DNA from 2 places in the Shewanella marisflavi genome. Region 2 is predicted to be linked to the other one. Evidence: predicted binding sites of a transcription regulator. Region 2 holds the regulator's gene; the other holds the start of a gene.

Region 1 (8,790 bases), 660 kb from region 2:
ATACAATTTGATGCAAATACCGAAAAGCCATGACATCTATGTGGATAAAAAACTAAAAATCATAGATTAAGGGTGAAACAAACCAAATAGCCAAACCCAAAGAGATATTAATCAAAGATTTAACACAAGCTAAACACCTTTACTTCCCCATAACAAACCTCTATCTTAGGCGGGCGCGTTTATGTGGAAAAACAATGAAATTACTAAAACAAGCAAAGGCGATGGGAATGCCTGCGCAAGACAGTTACCAGGGACGCGGCTTTATTGGATTACTATTGATTCTGCTCTGTCTGCACCTCGTGCTGTTAGACACCACGATCAATCTATCCCTGTTTAGATTCTTTAACGGCATCGCGGCTTTTGCGCCCTTAGACCTGCTCCTGCTCATCACTGATCTTGGTAATGGCGTCACCTTAGGGGTGATCACTCTCTGCTGTCTGGTCAAGCGCCCCGAGCTACTAGTCAGGGTCATTATCGCAAGCGTGCTGTCGCTAATTTTGGTACCTCTGCTAAAACATTCCTTTGACGCTCCTCGCCCAGCCGCATTGCTGGAAACCCTGAATATTGTCGGCGAAATCCGCCTCACGCACAGTTTTCCATCTGGCCACACCGCCACCGCCTTTCTATTTGCCGGTACCCTGTTTTTTGCTTACAAGCAGACACAAATCAAGCTATTGGCAATCAGTTTCGCCGCCCTGATAGGTCTATCTCGCATTGTTGTGGGGGCTCACTGGCCAGAAGATGTGGTCATGGGCGCCTTCGTCGGTCTCTTTTGTGCCTACGCCGCGGCGCATTGCCCCGAAATCAGCTTATCTCAGCGCCATAAGGCCCTCATTCTGAGCTTTCTCTGGTGTGTGTTAGTCGTAAGTGAGTTAGACAAGAGTTTCGATAAAGAGGTCACTTGGTCAATCCTGACATTAAGATGGGGACTACTGAGCACGGCCGCAATCTTGATCTGGCGAGAGTATGGCACCGCGCAGCGAGTTAAACGCTGGCTAGCCACACAGAGCTAACGCTTAAGGTAACATTCACGCTTTCTTCACACTTTGCAGCCTACACTAGGCGCTTATTAGATGAAGAGATATGTGATGTTTCAACCAAATCAGACACTGACCAGCAGGGACAGTCCGCAGGCATTGACCACTGACCGCAACCACTATGGCATGCTGCTGTTCCTCTTCGGCATCCTGATGCTGCTCTGTTTGAATAAGGAGCTCAACCAAGGGCTCTTTGCCGCCATCAATGGCCTGTCACCACATCTTCCTCAATGGCTGCAACTTGGGATTACCGATTTAGGCCACGGCAGCACCTTAGGCACCATAGTGCTCATCTGTCTGCTGCGCCGCCCAGAGTTAATGCCCAGAGTATTAGTCGCTAGCCTGCTATCGATGATCTTAGTGCCACTGTTAAAACAATATTTTGATGCCCCCAGACCCGCTGCGACCCTCGACTTTCTCTATATCGTTGGCGAAACGCGCCTGAACTACAGTTTTCCCTCGGGCCACAGTACCAGCGCCTTTCTATTTGCAGGCACCCTTCTCATGGTTGCGCAGCAAAATAAAATTAAGCTGGCACTCCTGTTCGGAGCTAGCCTGATCGCCCTATCGCGCATCCTAGTCGGTGCTCACTGGCCAATCGACACACTGGCTGGCGCCTTGTTGGGACTTAGCTGCGCTTATCTGGCTTCGTTCGTTCCTCTACTGCGCGTCAGCGACAGGCACTGGCGAATCATCTTAGGCATACTACTTATCACCCTGATGGTGTGCCAGTTTAAAGAGACTTCATCGCATATGGCGTGGCAGATCATTGGACTGCGCTGGGGATTGCTGATGCTAGCAACGGCACTGCTGATCAGACAGCAACTGAGATCTCAGCAGCCATTGACACTAGGTAAATGGGTGAAAGCCTGACCCACTTGCCTAATAGTAAAGGGGTGGGCAGCGGCTAACCAAGGACTCAAATTCAGGCCTTAGATTAGCCTCCGCGCCGGGAAGTCTTAGCCTTAGTCTATGGTGACCTGGCCCTGAATATTGTCGAAGCTAAGGCTGCCAGAACCCGCCTCTATGATGTGCAAACCTTGAGAGCCCGCGACGCGAATACCGCCTGAACCATCATCTATGGTCACCTTACCCTCAACCTCTCTTACTTCGATGCCACCAGAACCGTCTTCAATCGTCACATCACCCTTGACCAACGCTATGCTAAGGTTACCTGAGCCGTCATTGATATCGATATCCCCCATCACATTAGTCAGGGTAATACTGCCAGAACCATCGTCGATAGTGAGCTTTTTGCCACCGTCGATATCTATCGCTCCAGAACCATCTTCAATCTGCATATCCGCCAGCACGCCGCGAATCGCTATGGCACCTGAGCCATCATTAATATCCAGCTGCATGCGGGCTGGCACCTTGACCACGAGGTCTATGTAAGGAGAACGGCTGCTCGAAAAAGAGAGTCGGCTGAATGAGTCGAAGTTAGCAACCAGCTTAGCCTTGTTACCAGAACGAACTAAGGTTAATTCAGGCTCGGCGCCGTCATAACCATAAATGTCTGCATCCAAAGTAATACTCTCTACCGACGCATCTCCGATCACCTTCAGGACACCGGCCCCGGTGTGCGCCACCAGGGTATCTAATTCACTCGCTGCCAATGTCAATTGCACCTGCTTGTGATAGTCGAAGTTATCCCTTCCCGCGCTATTCACATTCACAATACATCCTGTGAGTCCGAAAATCAGAGCCGTAACCATAGCCAGTGAGCGAGCCAACATAAAAACCTTCCTTAATATCTGCTAAAAATTCCAAACGCCGCAGCGCTTTGCTAGCTCATCTAAAGCAGATAACATGCCAAAAGTTATCTAGTTGTTTTTAATATGTTATTATTCACAGAGTGGCATTTCGCTAAGGATATATCACCATCTCAATCGTGGGATTAGTTACTATTTAGTGAAATACATCATCAACTTATAAGGCAAAGGCATGGACTATTTAACCCTCAACCGAACAGCCTGGAACCACAGAACCCTAGAGCATCTGGACTCAAGCTTCTACGATGTGGATGGCTTTCTTGCCGGCAGCAGCTCGCTGCAGGAGATAGAACTGGCCGACCTGGAAGTGAAGGGGAAAAGCCTATTGCACCTGCAATGTCACTTCGGCTTGGATACCCTCTCCTTTGCGCGCATGGGTGCCAAGGTAACAGGGGTGGATCTCTCCGATACCGCCATCCATCATGCAAGACGACTGGCCGATGCCTGCCAGCTAACCGCCGACTTTATCTGTTGCGATCTTTACGAGGCCGCCGATCGACTGCAACAACAATTTGATATCGTCTATACCTCCTATGGCGCCCTCTGTTGGCTACCGGATCTCAGCCGCTGGGCCAAGCTGATTCATCAGTCGCTAAAGCCCGGTGGCCAGTTTTACATGGTGGAGTTTCACCCGGTGCAGGCGCTGATGGAAGGCTACAGCTACTTTGCCCAGCAAGAGCCAGATGTGGAGGAGGAAGGCACCTATACGGAAAATGCCAGCGACAACAAACACACTATGGTGACCTGGCCACACTCTCTGGCCGATGTGATAAACGCTTTAGTTGGCGCAGGGCTGAGAATCGACGTCATACAGGAATATCCCTTCAGCCCCTATGACACCTTTGACAATCTGGTGACGGGTGAAAGTCTGGGACTCCCAAGTGACAGACCCAGATATTATCAATTGCATCAGGGCAAGCCCATTCCTCTGGTGTTCAGCGTGTCGGCCAGCAAACCCGAGTAGCGAACTTTCCCTTGGAATAAAAAAAAGCAGGCTAAGCCTGCTTTTTTGTTTAGTCTCTCAGCACTGGATAAACCCTGTATTGCTTGTCATAGTAAGGGCTACGCTCATAGAACCAACGCAGTCTCGCCTCGGCATCCTTGGCTAACTCAGGATCTTTTAACGCGGCCTCAAACTCGGCCGTCAGGGCTGGATCTTCTTTCAGCATCTTAACCGCCAAAGGCTCTACCGCATAATGCTCGATATATTCGGTACGGGTAAATATGGGATTAAAGAAGCCCCACTGTAGCAGCGAGTCGGGTGATTGCGGCTCCAACAAGAGAATGGCCAGATCGCCGAGTGGCTGCTGTGTGCTGATCTTTACAGTGCCAGCAGGCAGCTCAAGCTTCGTCTTATGGCTCGATACGGGCGCAGAGACCCGCTGGCGTCCCTCGTAATCCTTAGCGGCAAACGTCGGCTCCCCAAATTGATATTGGGTCAGGGTCAACTCGGTAGGCTGCTCCAAACGCGTCATGCGTATGCCATGAATGTTCAGGCGCTCGATCACCTCTTGCCACTGGGGTGGAATATAGTAAGCCGAAGGGCGATTCACCTTAATCTCTGCCTGGGTATTACCGATAACGGGTAAATTCTCATATAGCTTGGGCTCGCCGGTCCAACGCACTACCGTCTCACCACTAATGGGACTCTGCTCCAGGCGATAGTCGATCCCCTTGAAGTCCCATCCTTTAGGCTGCTTCTCCGACTGCCAGGTCAGAGTGATACGATCGCTATAGCGGTAGCTATCCTGCTTGATGGCACTGCGCAGCGACGTGCCCTGTTCACCTAAGATCTCCAGAGTCGATGCCAGCATCACATAGGTGCCGAGTACCCGCTGCTTAAAGGGCTTAAGGCTGTGATTTTCGATCAATATGGTGGGCAGATGGCGTGCGTCACCATAACCGTTTGAGTAACGTGGGCTCGCATTCCACAGGGACATGCCCTGACTCATGTCGCGATTGTCGATGGCAAACACCAAGGGACCGGGCACATGCCCTTGAGCTGTCAGCGCCTGTTCGACCAAAGGTCGATACTTATCATTGAGCCAGCGATAACTGGCCGGGCTAAGTCCCTGAGCCAGGTTGTAGCCAAAGGTGACGTCATATTGATAGTCGATACCGTCGGTAACATGCACATCGATATAGAGATCCGGCTGCCAGCGATTAATCGCCGCCAACATATGCTGCATCTCTAAGCTATCGGCCTTGGCATAGTCACGGTTGAGGTTGAGGTTGTTGGCCGTGGTGCGCCAGCCCATCTCCACCGGGCCTCGTTGATTCACGCGATTAAATTGCCCGCTACGCTCATGGGCATCGACGCTGAAAATAGGTACAAACAGAAGATTCGCCCCATCTAGCAGGGCCTGCTTATCTCCCATAACCATGTCGCGCAGCAACATCATGCCCGCATCCTTGCCATCAATCTCACCCGAGTGAATACCTGCCTGCACCAGCAAGCTGGGCTTGCCGTTAGCCAGCATCTCCTCAGGAGTATTAACGCCCTCTTGCGATGCCACTATCATCCAGATATCCCGCCCCTGAGGGCTCTTGCCCAGCGAAACCTTGTGCAGCTTGTCGCTGGTGGCAATCAGCTTATCCAACCAGCTAAAGGTCTCGTCATAGTTGGGGCTGGTTTTTAATCCCCCTAACTCGAAGGGCGTTGCCCAAGGGTCATCCAATCCACGCAGCAAGGTCTCGCTAGCCCCCTGCCAAGTGATGGTCGGCGGCAGGATGGCATCATTAACAAAAGTACTCTTTAACGCGGGTTGAGCCACTTGTGGATCGCTGGTTTCTGCAATGGCAGATGCGCCGAAGGCGGCAAGGCAGAGAAGTGTAGCGCGAGAATATAGGGACATCTTAGATTACCTAACGGCTTATTATTAACCGATTATCTTTCAATAAATAACCTGCAAGTGCAATACCTTAGGCAATAAAAAGCCCGGCTTAAACCGGGCTTTTTGATTAACTCGCTAACGCTTATTCTTCAGAGGGTGACTCAGCAGCTTGTTGCGCCGCACCCTTTTTCTCGCGCTTACTAAAGATACGCTCGACGATCACGAAGAAGATAGGGATAAAGAAGATCCCCAGGAAGGTCGAACTCATCATACCGCCCAATACACCTGTACCGATGGCGTTCTGACTGCCCGAACCCACGCCCGAACTGATCGCCAGCGGGACAACACCAAGACCGAAGGCCAGCGAGGTCATCAGGATAGGACGCAAACGTACCCGCACCGCATGCAGAGTCGCATCCACCAATCCAGCGCCCTTATCGTAGAAGTCTTTGGCAAACTCAACGATCAGGATGGCGTTCTTGGTTGCCAAGCCCACAGTCGTTAGCAGACCCACCTGGAAGAATACGTCATTGGGCAAACCACGACCATTCATCGCCAGTAAGGCACCGATAATCCCCAGCGGTACCACTAAGATCACCGCGAAGGGTACAGACCAGCTCTCATATAGAGCCGCCAGTACCAGGAAGACCACCAGAATAGACAAGGCATACAAGGCTGGCGCCTGGTTACCCGAGAGACGTTCCTCATAAGAGAGGCCGTTCCACTCAACACCAAATCCAGGTGGTAGCTTAGCCACCATAGCTTCGATGTCAGCCATAGCCGCACCCGTACTGTAACCCTGAGCCGTACCACCCTGGATGTTCATCGCAGGTAGACCGTTGAAACGCTCAAGACGCGGTGAACCGTATTCCCAACTGCCAGTTGCAAAGGCAGAGAATGGTACCATCTCGCCCTGACTATTACGCACATACCAGGTATCAAGATCTTCTGGCTGCATGCGGTATTCGGCATCACCCTGTACATAAACTTTCTTCACACGACCACGATCGATGAAGTCATTTACATAGCTACCACCCCAGGCGGTCCCCAGGACACTGTTTACGGCGTCGATGTCGATGCTCAAGGCGCGAAGCTTAGCGTGATCGACATGAATACGATACATAGGCGCATCTTCCTGACCGTTAGGACGCACGCCCACCAGGTTTGGATTTTGTGCAGCCATGCCCAGCAACATGTTACGGGCTTCGAGCAGCTTATCATGGCCTTGACCATTTCTATCTTGCAGATAGAAATCGAAACCGTTTGCCGTACCCAGCTCGATCACCGCAGGTGGCACGAAGGCAAATACAAAGGCTTCTTTAATCTGCGAGAACATGCCCATGGCTCGTCCAGCAACAGAATTCACATCCTGTCCAGGCCCAGTACGCTCTGACCAATCCTTCAAGCCAATGAAGGCAATACCCATGTTTTGTCCACTACCAGCAAAACTGAAGCCCGATACGCTAAACACCGACTTAACACTATCTCCCGTCTCATTGAGATAGAAGTCAGTGACCTTATCCATCACATTTTTGGTGCTTTCCTGAGTCGAGTTGGTCGGCAAAATAGCCTGGGTAAACAAAATACCTTGGTCTTCATCGGGCAAGAAGGCTGTCGGCATGCGCATGAAGATCCAGCCCACAGCAACGGTCAGGGCCAGATAGATCAACATGACGCGTCCGGCGCGCTTGATCATCGCCGCGACACTCGCCTCATAACGCGAGGTCATCTTGTCGAAGCTACGGTTAAACCAACCGAAGAAACCAGTTTCGATGCCATGGTGCCCTTTAGCAATAGGTTTCAACATGGTGGCACACAGGGCCGGCGTCAGAATAATCGCTACCATCACAGATAGCGCCATCGCCGATACGATAGTCACAGAGAACTGACGATAGATAACACCGGTAGAGCCCGACATAAACGCCATAGGCACAAATACCGCCGACAGTGTCAGACCGATACCCACCAAGGCGCCGGTGATCTGATCCATCGACTTCTTAGTGGCCTCAATAGGGCTCAACCCCTCTTCTGACATCACACGTTCGACGTTCTCCACCACCACGATGGCATCATCCACCAGCAGACCGATGGCCAATACCATAGCGAACATGGTGAGGGTATTAATTGAGAAGCCGGTTGCCGACAAGATAGCAAAGGTACCGAGCAACACCACAGGTACCGCAATAGTCGGGATAATGGTGGCGCGAAAGTTCTGCAAGAAGAGGTACATGATCACAAACACCAGGACCACAGCTTCTAACAGAGTATGCACTACGCCCTCGATCGATTTCTCAACGAAAGGAGTTGTATCATATGGGTAAACGACTTCAAGCCCTTGGGGGAAGAAGGGTTTCATCTCATCAACTTTTTCACGCACTAGCTCGGCGGTCTGCAAGGCGTTCGCACCGGTAGCCAACTTAATGCCTATACCTGCGGCAGGGCGGCCGTTATAGAAAGACTCGACCGAGTAACTCTCTGCACCTAGCTCGACACGCGCAACATCTTCGAGGAAAACCTTGGCACCAGAAGTGTCCGACTTGATGATAATCTTCTCAAACTCTTCTGGCGTCTGCAGACGACTCTGAGCTGTCACAGTAGCATTTAGCTCCTGACCCGCAATGGATGGCGCCCCACCAAGCTGACCGGCAGATACCTGAGCATTCTGCTCACGAATCGAGGCTATGATGTCAAGGCTGGTGAGGTTGTATTGCGTCAGCTTAAGTGGGTCGAGCCATATACGCATGGCGTACTGAGCACCAAACAGCTGGATCTCACCCACACCCGCGACACGACTCATAGGATCCAAGACATTGGAACCCACGTAGTCAGAGATATCATTCTTGTCCAGAGAACCATCCTCTGAAACAAAGCCCAATACCATCAAGAAACCCGAGCTGGATTTGTTAACCTTAACCCCTTGCGCCTGCACTTCTTGAGGTAACAGAGGCATAGCAAGTTGTAACTTGTTCTGCACCTGAACCTGAGCGATATCAGGATCTGCCTCGGCATTGAAGGTCAAGGTGATCTGAGCATTACCAAAGCTGTCACTGGTTGACGAGATATAACGTAGATGGTCAATACCCGTCATACGCTGCTCGATCACCTGAGTCACAGTATCTTCCATGGTCTTAGCAGATGCGCCTGGAT
Region 2 (8,790 bases):
CCCAGGAAGTGGCCTATATTGGCGACGATATGGTGGATCTGCCTGTGATGCAGAAGGTGGGCTTATCTGTCTGTGTGGCTGATGGCCACCCTTATGTGCGCCAACACGCCGACATGACGACCCATATCAAAGGGGGCCACGGCGCCCTGCGAGAACTGACAGACCTTATTCTGCTCAGCCAGGATAAGTTTGCGTCGGCCCACGGAATGAGCATATGAATAGAGTCACGCTGGCCATTATCGCCTTTTTCGGTACCGCACTAGTGCTCTATTGGCAGGTGCAATCGAAACGGGGAGAAGAAGATCTGGCACAGGTGAACGCCGACAGTCCCGACTATATCGTCCGGGATCTTAAGAGCGTGCAGTACAATGAGCAGGGCGGCATCAATAGCCGCGTATCGGCCAGCCACATGAAGCACTACGCCGAACGCAACATGACCTACTTTACTCAGCCCATCTATCTCGTGTATCCAGACAAGGGCGATGCCCAATGGCGACTCAGATCGACTAAAGGCACTCTGGACAAAAATAGCGGACGGGTCACCCTGGAAAATAATGTTATCATTGATGCTATTAGCCCAGAAGAACCTATCCAGACCATAGAGACCACCTATCTGGAGTTGGATCTCAATACTATGATAATGACATCCGACAAAAGCATTCGGGTAACGGGGCGAGATTTCCTCATCACGGGGCAAGGCTTATACGCCGATCTCAACGCACAAAATATACGACTGACGAGTCAGGTAGAAGGAACATATGAAACTAAATAGCCTTATTCTCGCTGGGCTGCTAACCCTGATTAGCCTGGGCGCCCAAGCCAAGGATAATGACCTACTACAAGAGGTCAAGATCTCTGCCGCTAGCCAGGAAGCCGATATCAAGAACAATCAGATCATCTTCCATGGACCGGTTGAGGTCACTCAGGGCTCGATCAAGATCTTGGCCGATGAACTGCGCGCCTTCAGCAAAGAAAAGAACAGTGGCAAGATCCTCGTTGCCACAGGCAACCCGGCCACCTACTCTCAGGTAATGGAAGATGGCCGTCCCGCCTCTGCCAGTGCCAAAGAGATCCGCTATGAACTCTCGAGCCGCACCCTGACACTCATTGGCGATGCTACCCTGGAACAGGAAGGCAGCCAGGTCACAGGTACTCAGATCCGCTACAACATTGAACAGCAACAGCTGATTGCCGAGAGTACAGGCAATGACCGCGTGATCACCATTATTCAGCCTGAAAACTATCAAGAGCAGAAACAAGCGCAACCCGAGCCAGAACCAGAACAACCCGAACAGGAAAAGCAATGACAGACCTGACCTTGAAGGCGGAAAACCTCGCCAAGAGCTATAAGAGTCGTGCCGTTGTCCAAGATGTGAGCCTTACAGTCAAAACCGGGCAGATCGTCGGCCTATTGGGACCAAACGGTGCCGGTAAGACCACCACCTTCTACATGGTGGTCGGCCTAGTACAGAGCGACAAGGGACGCATCTATATCGATGATGACGACCTCACCCTCGACCCCATGCACCTTCGCGCCCGTAAAGGCATAGGTTACCTGCCCCAGGAAGCCAGCATCTTTCGCAAACTCTCGGTACGCGACAACATCATGGCCGTGCTGCAGACCCGCAGCGATCTGGATAACGATGGCCGCGAAGAGGAGTTGGAACATCTGCTGGAAGAGTTTCATATTACCCATATCCGTGACAGCCACGGTATGGCGTTGTCGGGCGGTGAACGTCGCCGGGTAGAGATCGCCAGGGCCCTGGCCGCGAACCCGAAATTTATTCTTCTCGATGAACCCTTCGCCGGTGTCGACCCCATCTCAGTCATCGACATCAAAAAGATCATCGAGCAACTCAAAAACCGTGGCCTTGGGGTGTTGATCACCGACCATAATGTGCGCGAAACATTAGACGTCTGTGAGAAAGCCTATATCGTCAGCCACGGTAATCTGATCGCCGAAGGAACACCCGCCGAAATCTTAGACAATCAGCAAGTACGAGCAGTGTACTTAGGTGAACAATTCAAGCTATAGTTAATCTTATAACCGGGCCATAAACTGAAACTAATATCAGATTGTGGCCATAAGGACTATCCTTTATATTTGTCCGGCCAATTAGCCAGAGCTTTCTCATTTTATAATTAGAAACAAGGGAATAGCAGTACGATGAAAGCGTCACTTCAGCTCAAAATGGGTCAGCATCTCACCATGACGCCCCAGCTACAACAGGCCATACGTCTGTTGCAGTTGTCGTCACTAGAGTTGCAGCAGGAGATCCAACAAGCATTAGAATCCAATCCGCTACTGGAGTTGGATGAAGAGCAAGAAGGCGCCAGTGCCGAACTACAAGATGATACCGCCGTCGACAATTTCGACAGCAAGTATGATGACAAGATAGAGCTGGATTCGAGTCAGGATAACTCAGGCGTCGAGACCTCGGACGCCCTGACTCAAGACTCTATGCCTGACGAGCTGCCGGTCGACACTACTTGGGACGAGGTCTATACCGCCTCCCCTAACTCCAGCTCAGGCGCCATGCGCGACGACGACATGCCTTTTCAGGGCGAGACCAGTGAAGGCCTATACGAGCACCTCGAATGGCAGAAGAATCTCACCCCTTTTTCCGATAACGATCTGGCCATCGCCACCGCCATCATAGATGCCATTGACGAACGCGGTTACCTGACCCAGACCTGCGAGGATATTCTCGAAGCGATGGGCGATCCCGAAATAGAACTCGATGAGGTCGAGGCAGTACTCAAGCGAGTACAGCACTTCGACCCCATAGGCGTGGCGGCGCGAGATCTCAGCGAGTGTCTGACGATTCAGCTGGCCCAATACAGCGACGATACCCCGCATATCGCCAATGCACGCATGTTGATCAAGGAGCACTTGGATCTCATCGCTGGACGCGACTTCCGCCTCTTGATGCGCAAAACCAAGCTTAAAGAAGATGAGCTAAGAGATGCTATCGCCCTCATTCAAACTTTAAACCCCCGTCCAGGCCTGGCCATTACCGCCAGCCGCGACGAGTATGTGATCCCTGATGTGACCGTCACCAAGAAGAAGGGACGCTGGGTGGTCGAGCTTAATCCCGATAGCATGCCCAAGATCAACGTCAACCAGCAGTATGCGGCCATGGCGCGCAGCACTAAGAGCCAGGCTGACGGTCAGTTTATTCGTGGTCACCTGCAAGAGGCGAAATGGTTCCTCAAGAGTCTTGAGAGCCGTAACGAGACACTGCTAAAGGTCACCAACTGCATTGTCGACTTCCAACAAGGTTTCTTCGAATTTGGTGAAGAGGCGATGAAGCCCATGGTGCTTAACGACATCGCCGAAGCGGTGGAGATGCACGAATCGACCATCTCCCGTGTAACCACACAGAAATATATGCATACCCCGAGAGGGATCTTCGAACTCAAATACTTTTTCTCTAGCCATGTCGGCACTGACGATGGTGGAGAGTGCTCTTCAACAGCAATACGGGCTTTTATTAAGAAGCTAGTTGCTGCGGAAAACCAGAAAAAGCCATTAAGCGACAGCAAGATGGCTCAACTCTTAGCTGAACAAGGCATTAAAGTGGCGCGTCGCACTATTGCTAAGTACCGAGAGGCAATGCTTATACCGCCCTCGAATCAGCGTAAGAGCTTATAACACGTAACTGGAAACTGGAGGACTATCTTTATGCAAATAAACCTGACTGGGCACCATATCGAGATCACCCAATCTCTAAGAAACTATGTTGAAGAGAAATTCACAAAGCTTGAACGTCATTTCGATCAGATCAATAATGTGCACGTTGTATTAAATGTCGAAAAGTTGCAGCAAAAGGTTGAGGCCAAGTTACACCTCCGTGGCGGAGAAGTGTTCGCAACATCCGAACATGCGGACATGTATGCCGCGATAGACTCCCTGATTGACAAGCTCGATCGTCAGGTCATTAAACACAAAGAGAAGCTTACTAAACATTAACGATGGAACTGAGTACCATCCTGCGGCCGGAGTGCACAACCTGCGCCACTCCGGGCAGTAAGAAAAAGGTACTGGAGCTTATCAGCGACTTAGCCGCTGTCCAGTACCCCACCCTCTCCTCTCAAGAGATTTTTGAAAGCCTTCTGGCTCGAGAGAAAATGGGCAGCACAGGTATAGGCAATGGTATCGCGATTCCTCACGGACGGCTGACGAACATAGAGCAACCAGTGGCCGTACTGGTGAAGTGTGCTGAACCAATCGCATTCGATGCCATTGATAATAAGCCCGTCGATATCCTTTTTGCATTATTGGTGCCCGCAGATCAATGCGAGCAGCATCTTAGTACTCTGGCCGCCATGGCAGAGAAACTCAATGACAAGGCGATCATGAAACAGCTAAGAAAAACCAAGGATGAGTCAGAACTCTATCAGGTGATCACCCAATGAAATTGGTTTTGGTATCCGGACGCTCAGGGTCGGGAAAATCTGTCGCACTTAGGGTCTTAGAAGATCTCGGCTACTACTGTGTCGATAATCTGCCCCTACAGATGATGGAATCCCTGCTGGAGCAACTCAAGGGACGCAGCGAACTGGTGGCCATTAGCGTCGATGTGCGCAATATGCCCAGCGAAGAGATCCAGTTGGAAAAGCAGCTGGCCAAGCTCCCGAAAGATACCGAGATCTTAAGTTTCTTCCTTAACTCCAGCGACAATGTGCTGCTCAAGCGCTATAGCGAGACCCGCAGATTACATCCGCTGTCACGCTCAAAAGTCTCTCTCAAGGAGGCGATTCAGCTCGAAGGCAAACTGCTCGATCCCATCGCCAAGCTAGTGGATCACTATATCGACACCTCTAACCTCAACATCTATGAGTTGAGTGACAAGGTGCGCGAAATATTACTGGGCACAGTCGATAAAGAGCTGGTGATCAACTTCGAATCTTTCGGCTTTAAATATGGCATGCCAAGCGAAGCCGACTTCATGTTCGATGTGCGCTTTTTGCCAAATCCCCATTGGGAGCCAGAACTGAGACCCCTGACCGGCCTCGATGAGGCAGTGCAGCAGTTTCTGAGTCAGCAGCCACTGGTGAATAAATTTATCTGGCAAATCGAAAACCTGCTGGAAACCTGGTTACCTCATCTTGAGCGTAACAACCGCAGTTACCTCACCATTGCCATTGGCTGCACGGGTGGGCAACACAGATCTGTCTATGTCACCGACCAACTGGCCAAGCTGTTCAACAAAGGCAAGCATAAGGTACAGGCTCGTCACAGAGAGCTAAAGCATGACTAAGTTGGCTCGCGAGCTGACCATCTGCAATAAGTTGGGACTGCACGCCAGGGCGGCCACCAAGCTGGCAGTACTTGCCGCCAAGTTCGATGCCCAAGTCACCCTGATCCAGGGCGACAAACAAGCCTCGGCCGCCAGCGTACTCGGCCTATTGATGCTCGAAACAGGCATGGGCAAAACCATCACAATCACCAGTGAAGGCAAAGATGCCCAGGCGGCACTGGACGCCATCAGTGCCCTTATTGACGCCAAATTCGACGAGGCCGTATAATCGGCTCGCTTTGCGGTGCCGGGTGAATTTCGTCCTATACTTATCATAGACTTACACGCCTATTACCCAAGCCGGTCAATCTATTGCCTAAGGAGGAGCTATGCCGATCGAAGTGTTAGATAGTGAAACCACAGATCAACGCCTAAATCAGCTCACTCAAGCCTTAGGCAGCGGCATGTTTGTGCATGTGCGCAGCATGTTGCACGACATGGCTGCCTCAGATATCGCCTTCATATTGGAGTCTTCTCCGCCGCGCACCCGTCAGGTGTTATGGCAGCTAATCGATCAAGAGCACACGGGCGAGATCCTCGATGAGCTGGGTGAGGAGCTCAAAGACAATCTGATCACCCAGATGAGCCCAGAGCGTGTCGCCAAGGCGGCCGAAGGCATGGACACAGACGATCTGGCTTACATACTGCGTAGCCTGCCCGACAGCGTCTTCAACCAGGTATTGCAGTCGATGACAGCCCAGGACAGAGCCAGGGTTGAGCAGGCCCTCTCCTACCCGGAAGACACCGCCGGCAGTATGATGAATACCGATACCGTCACCGTGCGCCCCGATGTCAATGTCGATGTAATACTGCGTTATCTGAGAATTCGTGGTGAACTGCCCGATGCCACCGACACTCTTTATGTGGTGGATAAGCGCGACAGCCTGCTGGGCGGCGTGCGTATTACCGATCTACTTACCTGCGATCCTAATGCATCGGTACGCGATATCATGAACAAGGATCTCGAAGGGATCCCGGTCGGTATGGACGATAGCGAAGTCGCCCAGCTGTTTGAGCGCCATGACTGGGTGTCGGCGCCGGTGATCGAAGAGGAGACCAACCGTCTGCTTGGGCGTATCACCATCGATGATATTGTCGACGTGATCCGTGAAGATGCCGAACACTCCATGATGGGGATGGCAGGGATGGACGACGACACAGATACCTTCGGTCCTGTGCTTAAGAGTACCTTTAGGCGATCCCTCTGGCTCACCATCAACCTATTTGCCGCGCTGCTGGCCGCCTCGGTCAGTAACATGTTCGAGAGCACCCTTGAGCAGTTTGCCACCATCGCCATCCTGATGACCATAGTTCCCAGCATGGGCGGCGTCGCTGGCAACCAGACCTTAGCTCTGGTGATCCGCGGTATTGCCCTAGGACAGATAGGTCAGAGTAACTCCCGCTGGCTGATAGGCAAAGAGCTGGCCATCGGCTTTCTCAATGGCCTGTTATGGTCCCTGCTGGTGTTTGGCGCCATCTGGCTATGGAAAGGCGATATCGCCCTTGGCGCCCTGATCGGCGGCGCCATGTTGATCAATATGACGGTGGCAGGATTTGCTGGCGCCAGCATCCCCTTGCTACTGAAGAAGTTTAATGTCGATCCCGCCCTTGCTGGCGGTATGGTGCTGACCACAGTCACTGACGTTATCGGCCTATTTGCCTTCCTAGGCCTGGCGACGCTGTTTCTGCTGAACTGAATGCCAAGAGCATCCCGATACCGAATCGGATGCGCTTGAATTTCAATATTATCGACATCTTTTTCACGTTAGTATGGTTATGGTCACATCATAGAGAGAGGTGACATGCAAAATACTCAGATATTGATCATCGAAGATAACCCAGATGTCGCCGGCGTCTTGGGGGACTACCTTGAATCCCAAGGCGCGCAGGTGGATTACGCCAGCAATGGTGAACTCGGCCTGCGACTCGCCACCGAAGGGCACTTCGAGGCCATCATATTGGATCTTATGTTACCTAAGATGGACGGCTACGCTGTCGCCAGGGCCCTACGTGAGCAAGGCGCGAGTGTCCCTATCCTGATGTTAACGGCGCTGGATGATAAACAGGATCTGCTCCAGGGGTTTCATAGCGGGGCCGATGACTACCTGACTAAGCCCTTCGATTTCGATGAACTCACTGTACGCCTGCAGGCGCTAATCAAGCGCCAACAAGGACGAGTCGCCCAAGGGTGTAAACAGTGTGGGCCGCTCACCCTGAATATCGCCGAACATACTGCCTACCGGGAAGGCAAAAAACTTCAGCTTACCCCAAGCGGTTATCAGATCTTACAACTGCTTATCTCCCGAGCTCCCAATGTGGTGAAACGTGAGGAGATAGTGCAGCACCTGTGGGGAGAGGAGCCTCCCAACAGCGATATATTGCGCAGCCACATGTACCAGCTGAGAAATCAGGTGGATAAACCCTTCGATACCCCCATCATACTAACCGTACCTAAAATTGGGTTTCGGTTAGATGTAAAACAATAGCGAGCCCAAAGGTGCAACAAACCGCCAAGAGCCTGACCCGTAGATTAAGCCTCTATTTTGGGGCTATCGCCCTATTAGTGGCGGCGATTCTCTATCTGCTCAGTGTAACCATACTCTACTGGGTCGAAGATGAGATCAATCGCCGTGCCCTGGAACAGATAGTCCCCAGCGCTCAGACCGCCTTCGAGCAAGGCGCCCGTTCGCCGCTCATCCTTAGCACTAATATCACCGCCTACAATGACCTGAGCCTGCTGCCTAAGGATTACCAACCGATGGCAGAGTTGCCGGTTGGATTTCTCGATGAGCTACATGATACTTTCAAAGAGGATATCTTCATCTATCGCGGCGAATATCAGGCGCAAGGCTTAACCCTACCATTGCTCTTGGTGATGGATGCCGCGCAGGTAGAACTGAGCAGTAACGAATGGCGCAGTATCAGCCTGGTGATACTGGCTGTCACCCTGATGTTGTTCGCCCTGTTCGGCTTTGCCATCAATCGGCTGACACACAGGCTGATCGCTCCGATCCAAGCCATTAGCAAACAGCTGGAATCCCCCGACGCCGAGCGCCCTTTCCAGGTCTCCAACGATGCGACTCAAGAGTTTCACGCTCTTACCGCCAGCCTTAACTATTACCAGCAGCAGATCGCTCAGTTGCTGCGCCAGGAGCAGGCCTTCTCGCGTTACGCCAGCCATGAACTCAGAACCCCGCTGACCATCATTCAGGGCGCCAGTCGTTTATTAGAGCAAGAGGGAAACCCTGAGTTTCTCAAACGCCAGCGTAAACGGATCGCTACCGCTGCCAGCAATATGCAACACACCATAGATGCCCTGCTGAGTCTGGTTAAACAGGAAAAGGGATTGCTAGCGTCGAATACGCGAACGCTAACAGAAAAAGAACTCTCTCAGATAATTAATGAAATACAACCGCTTGCCGACCATAAAGCCATTGAACTGCGGCTTATCCTCAATGCCACTCCACAGATCGCCCCCAGCGAGCCA

What was found. Region 2 encodes sigma-54, which starts transcription at its own class of promoters, with help from an activator protein. Its sites were predicted from a motif close to GTTGGCACGNNNNTNGNNT; they were not measured.
Region 1: the regulator sigma-54 is predicted to act here: its motif matches at 2,836-2,854, upstream of CFF01_RS00180 (DUF4097 family beta strand repeat-containing protein).

The regions. Positions count from the first base shown of each region.
Region 1 covers NZ_CP022272.1:35,730-44,519, reverse strand. Annotated here, with positions in the region: partial or broken gene CFF01_RS00195 (GIY-YIG nuclease family protein) at 1-33, shown strand, start outside; gene CFF01_RS00190 (phosphatase PAP2 family protein) at 195-1,013, shown strand; gene CFF01_RS00185 (phosphatase PAP2 family protein) at 1,089-1,910, shown strand; gene CFF01_RS00180 (DUF4097 family beta strand repeat-containing protein) at 2,003-2,713, opposite strand; gene CFF01_RS00175 (class I SAM-dependent methyltransferase) at 2,982-3,773, shown strand; gene CFF01_RS00170 (M14 family metallopeptidase) at 3,823-5,664, opposite strand; gene CFF01_RS00165 (efflux RND transporter permease subunit) at 5,786-8,790, opposite strand, start outside.
Region 2 covers NZ_CP022272.1:3,702,121-3,710,910, forward strand. Annotated here, with positions in the region: gene kdsC (3-deoxy-manno-octulosonate-8-phosphatase KdsC) at 1-218, shown strand, start outside; gene lptC (LPS export ABC transporter periplasmic protein LptC) at 215-772, shown strand; gene lptA (lipopolysaccharide transport periplasmic protein LptA) at 759-1,307, shown strand; gene lptB (LPS export ABC transporter ATP-binding protein) at 1,304-2,035, shown strand; gene CFF01_RS16315 (RNA polymerase factor sigma-54) at 2,168-3,655, shown strand; gene hpf (ribosome hibernation promoting factor) at 3,686-3,973, shown strand; gene ptsN (PTS IIA-like nitrogen regulatory protein PtsN) at 3,976-4,419, shown strand; gene rapZ (RNase adapter RapZ) at 4,416-5,264, shown strand; gene CFF01_RS16335 (HPr family phosphocarrier protein) at 5,257-5,532, shown strand; gene mgtE (magnesium transporter) at 5,633-7,000, shown strand; gene CFF01_RS16345 (response regulator transcription factor) at 7,106-7,789, shown strand; gene CFF01_RS16350 (sensor histidine kinase) at 7,801-8,790, shown strand, end outside.